3 regions of the Micromonospora pallida genome follow, and region 3 is predicted to be linked to each of the others. Evidence: riboswitches for the same ligand, from Rfam matches in the RefSeq annotation. Region 3 holds a riboswitch; each other region holds the start of a gene.
What was found. A riboswitch is a leader RNA that binds a small molecule or an ion and turns the genes downstream of it on or off. The one in region 3 is predicted to bind cyclic di-AMP.
Positions count from the first base shown of each region.

Region 1: it holds a riboswitch for cyclic di-AMP, as region 3 does, so the genes downstream of both, GA0074692_RS00615 (coiled-coil domain-containing protein) here and GA0074692_RS24695 (C40 family peptidase) in region 3, are expected to answer to the same signal.
Region 2: it holds a riboswitch for cyclic di-AMP, as region 3 does, so the genes downstream of both, GA0074692_RS22530 (coiled-coil domain-containing protein) here and GA0074692_RS24695 (C40 family peptidase) in region 3, are expected to answer to the same signal.

Region 1 is NZ_FMHW01000002.1:94,094-97,443, reverse strand. It holds gene GA0074692_RS00625 (HelD family protein) at 1-414, shown strand, start outside; gene GA0074692_RS00620 (cation diffusion facilitator family transporter) at 606-1,520, shown strand; cyclic di-AMP (ydaO/yuaA leader) riboswitch at 1,674-1,805, shown strand; gene GA0074692_RS00615 (coiled-coil domain-containing protein) at 1,819-2,877, shown strand; gene GA0074692_RS00610 (STAS domain-containing protein) at 3,089-3,350, opposite strand, start outside.
Region 2 is NZ_FMHW01000002.1:5,434,358-5,437,707, forward strand. It holds gene GA0074692_RS22515 (hypothetical protein) at 1-176, shown strand, start outside; gene GA0074692_RS22520 (hypothetical protein) at 179-412, shown strand; gene GA0074692_RS22525 (YibE/F family protein) at 512-1,828, shown strand; cyclic di-AMP (ydaO/yuaA leader) riboswitch at 1,994-2,124, shown strand; gene GA0074692_RS22530 (coiled-coil domain-containing protein) at 2,128-3,138, shown strand; gene GA0074692_RS22535 (carbonic anhydrase) at 3,226-3,350, opposite strand, start outside.
Region 3 is NZ_FMHW01000002.1:5,881,531-5,884,880, reverse strand. It holds gene GA0074692_RS24700 (C40 family peptidase) at 1-776, shown strand, start outside; cyclic di-AMP (ydaO/yuaA leader) riboswitch at 1,087-1,218, shown strand; gene GA0074692_RS24695 (C40 family peptidase) at 1,361-2,272, shown strand; gene dcd (dCTP deaminase) at 2,394-2,972, opposite strand; gene GA0074692_RS24685 (pyridoxamine 5'-phosphate oxidase family protein) at 3,063-3,350, shown strand, end outside.

The DNA of each region.
Region 1 (3,350 bases), 5.8 Mb from region 3:
GCGGAGATCTTCGCGGTCGCGGCGGCCGAGATCCGTACGGTCCACCCGGATCTGCCGCTGCCGACCGCCGTCCGCTCCACCGGCGTGCACCCGGTGGAGCTGCGGGTGCCGGCGACGGAGCTGGCGGCCCGCACCGTCGAGGCGGTCGACGCGCTGCTGGCCGAGGTGGCGGGGACGGTGGGTGTGATCACTCCGGTGCCCCGCCGGGACGAGGTCGCCTGCTGGCTGGCCCACCTCGACTCGCCGCGCCTTCAGGTGGTGACCAGCCTCCAGGCCAAGGGCATGGAGTACGACGGGGTGGCGCTGGTCGCGCCGGGTGAGATCCGCGCCGACCCGGGTTCCGGCGTACGGACCCTCTACGTAGCCCTCTCCCGGGCCACCCAACGCCTCACCACCCTCGACCCGCTCGACTGACCTGCGCTGCCCCTGCCTCCCAAGGCGTTCAGCTGGTAGCAGGGGTCCCTTGTTACTCATTGATGAGTAACAAGGGACCCCTGCTACCTCCAGCCGCATCCGTTACGGGCGCCTTGCCGGCAGTTACTTGCACATATTGCGATGTGAACATACATTGGGTCGGGAGCGCACGGGGAACGGAGGGTGGGAGCGTGGGCGCAGGTCATGACCACCACGGCGGGCTCGCACACGCTGCGGGACGACACACCGGCCGGCTCTGGGGCGCGTTCGGCCTGCTCGCCACCCTGATGGTGGTCGAGGCGGCGACCGCGCTGAGCACCGGGTCGCTCGCCCTGCTCTCGGACGCCGGCCACATGTTCACCGACGTGCTCGGCATCGGCATGGCCCTGGCCGCGATCACCGCCGCCCGGCGGGCCGGCCGGGATCCGCAGCGCACCTTCGGCCTCTACCGGCTGGAGGTGCTCGCCGCGCTGGCCAACGCGGTCCTCCTCTCCGGGGTCGCGGTCTACGTGCTCGTCGAGGCGGTCCGCCGGTTCGGCGACCCGCCGGAGGTGACCACCGGCCCGATGCTGCTGGTGGCGGTGCTCGGCCTGCTGGCGAACCTGGTCGCCTTCGCGCTGCTGCGCCAGGGCGCGCAGGAGAGCATCAACCTGCGCGGGGCGTACCTGGAGGTGGTGGCCGACCTGCTCGGGTCGGTCGGCGTAATCACGGCGGCGGCGGTCATCGCGCTGACCGACTGGTGGTGGGCCGACCCGCTGGTCGCGGTGGCGATCGGGGTCTTCATCCTGCCCCGCACCTGGCGGCTGGGCCGGGCCGCGCTGCGGATCCTGGTCCAGGCCGCCCCGGAACATCTCCAGGTGGACGCGGTGCGCGACCGACTCAGCGCCGTACCGGGCGTGGTCGAGGTGCACGACCTGCACGTCTGGACGCTCACCTCGGGGATGGAGGTCGCCTCGGCGCACCTGACCACGGACCCGGCGGCCGAGGTCGGCATGGTGCTGGCCGCCGCGCGTACGGCGCTGCACGAGGACTTCCACATCGACCACGCCACCCTCCAGGTCGAGCCCGACGAATCGCCCGGCGTCTGCGGTCGAGTGGAGTGGTAATTAGGACAAACTTAAATCTCGGAGTATATTGTCCGGCTATGTCAGGTTTGTTGGTGTCATCTCGTGGGAGCGGTGTGGTCGCCGCTGCCCGTGCGGCACCGGCTTCGGTAGTCTCGGACCCGGTCACCGCCGGGCGGCGCCCTCCGGCGCCTGCGGTGGCCGCCGCCTAATCGCCCGTGACGGCGAGCCGGGGAACCATGTTCTTGGGGTGCATCCGCGTCAGCGGTAGGGATCTTCCGTCCCGAACCCGTCAGCTAACCCGGTCGGCGGATGACGGAAGGACATGTGCATGCCAGTAGTGGCACCCGTACGACGTACCGCCGCCCGGATGGCGGCACTGATCGCCGCGACACTCGCCCTCGGCGTCGCGGGCGCGCCGATCACCGTGGTTCCCGCCACGGCGGCCCCGCCGCTGACCGCCCGGGCCCCCGGTGACGATCCCGAGGGCGGCACCCCGGCACTGCGCGCCCAACTGGAGGCGGCCAGCAAGGGGTGGCTCGACGCCAAGGACGCGCTCGCGAAGTCGACCGCCCGGCAGAAGAAGATCAACGAACAGCTCACCACCATCGAGAAGGAACTGGCCGTCCGGGACCAGAAGGTCGGCGTGATCGCCGGCCTCGCGTACCGGAGCGGTCGACTCGGACCGGCCTCGGCGCTGCTGACCAGCGACTCGCCGCAGAACTTCATGGACCGGGCCGCCGCGCTGGACGCGGTCGCCGCCAACGAGGACCGCGAACTACGCGGCCTGCTGACCACCCGGGAGCAGGCCAACCAGACCAAGACCGCGCTGACCCGGGAGATCACCGAGCAGCGCAAGCAGGTCGCGGTGATGGAGAAGCGCAAGCAGCAGGCCGAGCGGGCGCTCTCCGTCGCCAACTCCAGCTCCAGTTCGGGCGGGAGTAGCGGCGGTACGACCCGGTCCGCCACGGCGAAGCCGGCACCGCGCAACGCCGACGGTTCCTGGCCGCCCGAGTCGTGCAGCGTCAACGACCCGACGCCCGCCGACGGCTGCATCACCCCGCGTACGCTGCACGCGCTCAACCAGGCCAAGGCGGCCGGCTTCACCCGGTATGTCTCCTGCTACCGCCCCGGCGGTTCGGGCGAGCATCCCAAGGGCCGGGCCTGCGACTTCGCCGCCCAGAAGAACGGCTTCGGCGGCGACGCCACCGGCGGTGACCGGACCTACGGCAACAACCTGGCGGCGTACTTCATCAACAACGCCGACCGCCTCGGCGTGCTCTACGTGATCTGGTACCGCCAGATCTGGCTGCCGAGCAGCGGGTGGAAGTCGTACAGCGGGGCGGGCGGCGACCCGTCCAGCGATCACACCAACCACGTCCACCTGTCGGTCTACTGAGCAACCCGACGCGGCCCGCCACCCCATCCGGGGGTGGCGGGCCGCTTGCTGTTCGACGCCCTGGCCGGGGGCCGGATCAGCCGCCGGGCAGAGCGGGACGCGGGGGTTCGGAGCCCGTTGACGGCGAGCAGCGTTGCTCAGCCGCCAGAGGCGGGGCCGGAAGCAGGGTTCGGAGCCCGCTGGCGGCGGGCGGGGTGGCCGGCGGGCCGGGTCAGCCGCCGGGCAGCACCTCGGGTTCGGGCGTGCCGGCCGTACCGGCGTAGTACGGCTCGGGCGCACCGAAGAGGCCGAGCAGGCCGGTCACCCAGAGCTGCCGGTGCACGAACCGGCTGGGCTCGGTGACGACCAGCTTGATCCCGCTGACCTCGGCGGTCTGGAACCCGGCAACCATCGCGCTGATGCCCACCGAGTCGATGAAGGTAACCAACCTCATGTTGAGCTCGATCCGTGTCGGGCGCCCCTTGGCGAGCACC
Region 2 (3,350 bases), 450 kb from region 3:
AGGAGCAGCTCCGGGCCGCCGGGGAGGACGGCCCGGCCGTGAAGGCGGCGACCTGGGAATGGGCACGGGCCGCCGGGCAGATCGAACTGACCGCCGCCGGCCTACGGGAGACGGTTGCCGCCCTCACGGCGCAGTTCCCCGCCGTCGCGGCGGACCCGGGACGTAGGCGGTGGTGACGATGGGTCGTTGGGTGCTGCACCTGCCGGTGGCGCTGCCCCGCCGGGTGGACGCCGTCGTCCTCGTGGTCGCGCTGCGCGACTCCCTCGGGCACGTGCCGGCCCTCGACTTCGGGGAGGCCACGGTCAGCGCGGAGGACGACCAGTCGAGGCGTACCCGGGTCTGGTGTGACGCGCGACTGGGCGGCGGACAGCGGTGTGAGCTGCCGCTCGCGCACGACGGCGGGTGCCGGTGAGCCCGGGCCGGATCGGTGAGCAGGCCGCGAGCTGCGGCTTCGGACCCGGCAGAATGGTTCGGCCGGGGCAACCGCCACACCAGGACCGTTGGGAGAAGCATGGGTCACGACCACAGCCGTCCCGCCGTCGCCGCGCCGCCGCGCGTACGGCGCGTCCTGATCGCGACCGTGGTCCCGCTCTTCCTGGTAACGCTGGTCGCGGCGCTGGTGCTCTGGCCCCGGGACGCCCCGGAGGTCGGCGGCGGCGAGGATGCTCCCCGCTACCACGGCACGGTCGAGCGGGTGGTGACCGAGGCCTGCCCGCCCGCCCCGGAAACCCCGGAGGGGACGACGGCGGGGCCGTGCGGCATCGCCACGATCGCGGTCGAGACCGGGCCCGACGCCGGACAGCGGGTCGAGACGCCCCTGCCGACCGGTGCCGGATCCCCCTCGGTGGAAGTCGACGACAAGGTGGTCCTGGTCGTACTGACCGATCCGGCCGACCCGACGGTGAGCAGCTACAGCATCGCCGCCCACCAGCGGGGGAAGCCGCTGATCTGGCTGGCCCTGGTCTTCGCCGTCGCCATCGTGGCGTTCGGCCGGTGGCGCGGGCTGGCCGCGCTCGGTGGGCTGGCGGCCAGCTTCGCGATCCTGCTCACCTTCGTGCTGCCCGGAATCAGCGCCGGGCAGGCGCCGCTGCCAGTGGCGATCACCGGGGCCGCGTTGATCATGTTCGTGGTGTTGTACCTCACCCACGGGGTCACCGCGCAGACCTCCGTCGCGGTCCTCGGCACCCTGGCCAGCCTGGTGCTCACCGGCCTTCTCGGCAGCCTGGCGACCGCGTTCACCCATCTGACCGGGTACGGCTCCGAGGACGCCACCACGCTCTCGATGTTCCAGGCCGACGTCGACCTGCACGGACTGCTCCTGGCCGGCATCATCATCGGCTCGCTGGGCGTGCTGGACGACGTCACGGTCACCCAGGCCGCCACGGTCACCGAGTTGGCCCACGCCAATCCGGACCTGACCCGGCTCCAGCTCTACCGGGCGGCCACCCGGGTCGGCCGGGCGCACATCGCCTCGACGGTCAACACGATCGTGCTCGCGTACGCGGGGGCGTCGCTGCCCCTGCTGCTGTTGCTGACCGCCGACACCCGCGGCGTCACCGAGATCGTGACCAGCGAGTTCCTGGCCCAGGAGATCGTCCGCAGCATCGTCGCGACGCTCGGGCTGATCGCCGCCGTGCCGATCACCACCGGCCTGGCCGCCCTGGTCACCACCGCCGGGCGGGGCGGTACGACGACCCCTCGCCCGCGCCGGCCCGCCGGGGAACGGGACGAGGCGCTGGCCGCCCTCAGCGGCCCCCGGGTCGCCACCGGACCGAACAATATCCCCGACGGACCCGGTCGACCGGGAAACACGGAATCGACATGGTGAAATCGCACAGCGTTATCATCAATCGCCTGATCTTGACAAATGTGGCGGGAGTGACGGAACGCAATGGGGAAATGACGCTTTTGGTCGGTATCCGGGCGTAGAACCCGGTGCCCACTGTCGGGTAACCTCGCTGCCGGTTACCGCCGAAGGCGCGCACCGGCGCCAGCGGGGCCACCGCCTAATCGCCTGCGGCGAACCGGGGAACCAGGTTCATGGGGTGCATCCGCGTCAGCGGTAGGGGCCACTTCCGCCCTGAACCCGTCAGCTAACCCGGTCGGCGGTCGATGGAAGGGACAACTGTGACGGCACCTTCACGCCGCTGGCTGAAACCTGTCGTGGCCGTACTCGCCGCCTTCGCCGTGGCCGCTGGCCCCGCGCCAGCGATGGCGGAGCCGTCGAGCCCGTCCGGGCACGACGGAGAGCAGCCGAAGCTCCTCAACGAGGTGATCGAGGAGACGAACCGCAGCTACACGCAGGCCCAGGCGAAACTGGACGCGTCGAAGAAGCGGCAGCTCACCCTCGCGCTGGAGGTCGAGCGGGCGCAGAACGAACTGAAGGCGCTCACCCCGCAGGTGGCCACGATCGCCGTACGGTCGTACATGACCGGTCGGGTCGGCGCGACCTCCATGCTGCTCAACAGCAACACCCCCGACTCGTTCGTCGAGCGCGCCAGCGCGCTGGACGAGATGAACATGGTCAACGGCAAGAAGGTCGCCGCGGTCGCCGCCGTCAAGAAGCAGGCGGAACTGGCCAAGAAGGCGCTCGACGCCGAGGTCATGGAGCAGCAGAAGCAGGCGGACATCCTCAAGAAGCGCAAGCGGGAGGCGGAGAAGTCCCTCTCGCTGGTCGGCGGCGTCGGCCTGACCGGCGGCCTGGTGGACGCCACCTCCCCGATCGCCCGGCCCGGCCCCGGCCGGGACAGCAACGGCAACTGGCGTCCGCTGGGCTGTACCGAGGACGACCCGACCACCGGCGGCTGCATCACCGCGCGCACGCTGCACATGTACAAAGAGGTCAAGCGAGCCGGCTTCAACATGTTCGTCGGGTGCCACCGGCTGGGCGGGCCGTACGAGCACCCGAAGGGGCGGGCCTGCGACTGGTCGCTCCAGAAGTCGGGCTTCAGCAGTTGGGACACCAAGGCGGAGCGGATGTACGGCAACAACCTCACCGCGTTCCTGGTCCGCAACGCCGACCGCCTCGGCATCTACTACGTGATCTGGAACAGGCAGATCTGGTTCCCGGCGACCGGCTGGAAGTCGTACAGCGGCCCGTCCAACCACACGGACCACGTACACGTGTCCATGCTCTGACCGAGCCGACGACAACGGGCCCGCAAACCGGACGACCGGTTGCGGGCCCGTTCGCAGTTCGGGGCCAGCCAGGCGCCAGCTCGCCGGTCAGGACCGACCAGGCGCCAGCGGGGCCGCGCCGGCGGCCAGGGCGAAGTCGTCGCCGGCCGGCACCGAGTGGACCACCCGCACCCCGCCGGCGGCCAGCCGGTACGACATGCCGACCACGGCGC
Region 3 (3,350 bases):
AGCTCAAGGTCAACCAGAAGAAGTCGACCGAGCTGCAGAAGAAGATCGAGCCGCTCGCGCTGCAGAGCGACATGGCCATGAACCGGATCGGTGCCCTGGCCGCCCGGCACTACATGACCGGCCCGTCCCAGGAGATCGGCGCGCTGCTGGTCAGCGCCAAGCCGGGCACCCTGGGCGAGCAGATGGGCATGCTCGACCGGCTCGCCGCCCACCAGCGCAGGGAACTCCAGGGCGTGGTGGCGATCCGGACCAAGTACGAGACCGAGAAGCAGAAGCTGGACACCATCATCACCAGCCAGGTCAAGCAGGAGAAGGACCTGGCGGCGAAGAAGACGAAGATCGACACCGAGATCAAGCGGCTGCGGGCGTCCATGCCGAAGACGGCGGTCAGCGCTCCCGGCTGTCCGCTGATCAAGGGCGTGATCAGCAGCGCCGCCAACACCGCGATCAGGACGGCCTGCGCCCAGGTCGGTGACCCGTACGTCTGGGGCGCCACCGGGCCGAACTCGTTCGACTGCTCCGGGCTCACCCAGTACGCCTACAAGGCCGCGGGTATCCACCTGACCCACTTCACCGGCGCGCAGTGGCGCGAGACCAAGGCGATCAGCCGCTCCGAGGCACGTCCCGGCGACCTGGTCTTCTTCTTCAGCGACCTGCACCACGTCGGCCTCTACCTGGGCAACGGCATCATGGTGCACGCCCCCCGTGCCGGTAAGCCGGTGCAGGTGGCCAGCATCAGCCACATGCCGGTCGCGGGCTTCCGCCGCCCCTACTGACCACACCTGACGAAGGAGCCCCGGCCGACGGCCGGGGCTCCTTCGTGCTGGGCCAATGTCGCCGGTCGCGATGCTGCTGCCGGTAGCTCCGTAGACGCCGGTGAACGACCGAGCCTCACTGTGGTTACTGTCGGAAATCGGCAGGTGGCACTGCGGCGAACCGTGTTGCGGACCGGTGACGCTCGTCTCTAGCCTCGGCACTTGCCGAGTCGGTGACAGGTCCGCCATTCCGAGGCGGAAACGGCTCGACACCGCCGAGTCGCCCGACGACACGTCGCCACGACAGAAACCACGACGGCGCGTCGCCACAACAGGAACATCGCCACAACAGAGCGAGCCGGGGAACCACCAGCACCATCGGGGTGAATCCGTACCCAAGGTAGGGCGCTCCCTTCCCGCCCGAACCCGTCAGCTAACCCGGTAGGCGGTCCCAGGAAGAAGGAGCAAGGAGCCCGGTGGCACACCATGCCCCGCGGCCACCGTCCGTCCGGCCGGCCCCGGCTGCCCGGACGACGGCTGCGCCGCGTCCATGTTGGTCCCGCTTCACCACCGTCGTCACCGTCCTCGTCGGAGCCGCCGTCATCGTGACGAGCGGGGCCGGCGTGGCCCACGCCGAACCCTCGGTCGCCGAGATCGAACGCCAGATCGACCGGGAGTGGAACGCCCTCGAACCGGTCATCGAACAGCACAACGCCACCCGACAGGCGCTCGCCGACAAGCGGGGACAGGCAGCAGCGTTGGCCGCCCGCATCGAGCCGCTACGACGCGAGATCGACCGAGCCATGACCAAGGTCGACGGAATCGCGGTACGGGCGTACAAGGGGGAGAACGCCTCCGCCCTCAACGCCATGCTGGCCAACCCGTCGCCGGCCGCCGTCGTCCAGCAGCTCGAACTCCTCGACCAGTTCGCCCGTCGGCAGCAGGCCGACATCCGGCACGTGGTCGAGCTGCGAAACCAGCTCACTGCCCGCAAGGACCCGCTGGACCGGCTGATCGTCCAACTCGGCCAGGTCGACCGCCAGTTGGACGCGAAGCGACAGCAGATCGACGCCACCATCGCCCGGCTCCAGAAAGCACGCCTGAAGGCGTACGGCACCGGTGGCGGCACCAGCCTGCGGCCCGCCCCCTGCCCGGCCGCCTACCCCGGCGGCGCCGCCGGCCGGGCGGTCAGCTTCGCCTGCGCGCAGATCGGCAAGCCCTACGTCTGGGGAGCCGAAGGGCCCAACGCGTACGACTGCTCCGGGCTCATGCTTGCCGCCTGGGCGCGGGCCGGGGTCGCCCTGCCGCACAACGCCGCCCAGCAGCGACGGGTGACCGCCCAGGTCGGCCGGAGCGAGCTACGCCCCGGTGACCTCGTCTTCTACTACTCCGATCTGCACCACGTCGGCATGTACGTCGGCGACGGCTGGGTGGTGCACGCCTCTCGGGCCGGCGTCCCGGTACGGATGAAACGCGCCGACGACGGCCCGGTGCACAGCTACGGTCGCCCCGGCTGAGCTGGTAGCAGGGGTCCCCTGTTACCGCTTTATGCGTAGCAGGGGACCCCTGCAGGCACCCGGCGAAGCCGAGCGCACACCACCACGGCAGGGCGAGTGTTACCGGAGAGGATGGGCCGGGTCAGCGGGTGGGCCAGGTGCGCCAGTTCCGCCAGGCCCGGCTCGGGGTGGGCCCGCGCTGCCCCTGGTAACGGGAACCGTAGACAGCGGAGCCGTACGGATGCTCGGCCGGCGAAGAGAGCCGGAAGATGCAGAGCTGGCCGATCTTCATGCCGGGCCAGAGCGTGATCGGCAGGTTGGCCACGTTGGAGAGTTCCAGCGTCACGTGGCCGGAGAAGCCCGGGTCGATGAAACCGGCGGTGGAGTGGGTGAGCAGGCCGAGCCGGCCCAGGCTCGACTTGCCCTCCAGTCGGCCCGCGAGCTGGTCGCCCAGCGAGATCACCTCGAGCGTGGAGGCGAGCACGAACTCGCCGGGGTGCAGCACGAAGGGCTCCCCCTCGGGCACCTCCACCAACGAGGTGAGATCGTCCTGCTGTTGCGCCGGGTCGATGTGGGTGTAGAGGTGGTTGTTGAAGACCCGGAAGAGCCGGTCCAGGCGTACGTCGATGCTGGAGGGCTGGACCAGGCTCGCGTCGAACGGCTCCAGCGCCAGCGTGCCAGTCTTGATCTCGCTGACGAGGTCCCGATCGGAGAGCAGCATCGCACCACCATAGCGAGCGGTGCGGAATCACCGGCGGGTGACCAGCGCGTCGGGATGCTCTTTCGTACGCTTGTTCGATAGGATGTCGGCATGGCTTCCTGGTCCGAGTTCGCCGCCGACGAGCCCCGACTCGCCGACGCGATCCGCCTTCTCATGCAGCAGTACGGCCCGGGCTTCGGCTACCTGGCCACGGTCCGGGCCGACGGTGGTCCCCGGGTCCACCCGGTCTCCCCGGTGATCACCGACGAGGGTCTCTTCTGCTTCGTCGTCGACTCGCCCAAGCGGCGCGACCTGGAACGCGACGGGCGCTACGCCCTGCACTCCTTCCCGCCTGAGGAGAGCGACGACGAGGCGTACGTGGCCGGGCACGCCCGCCCG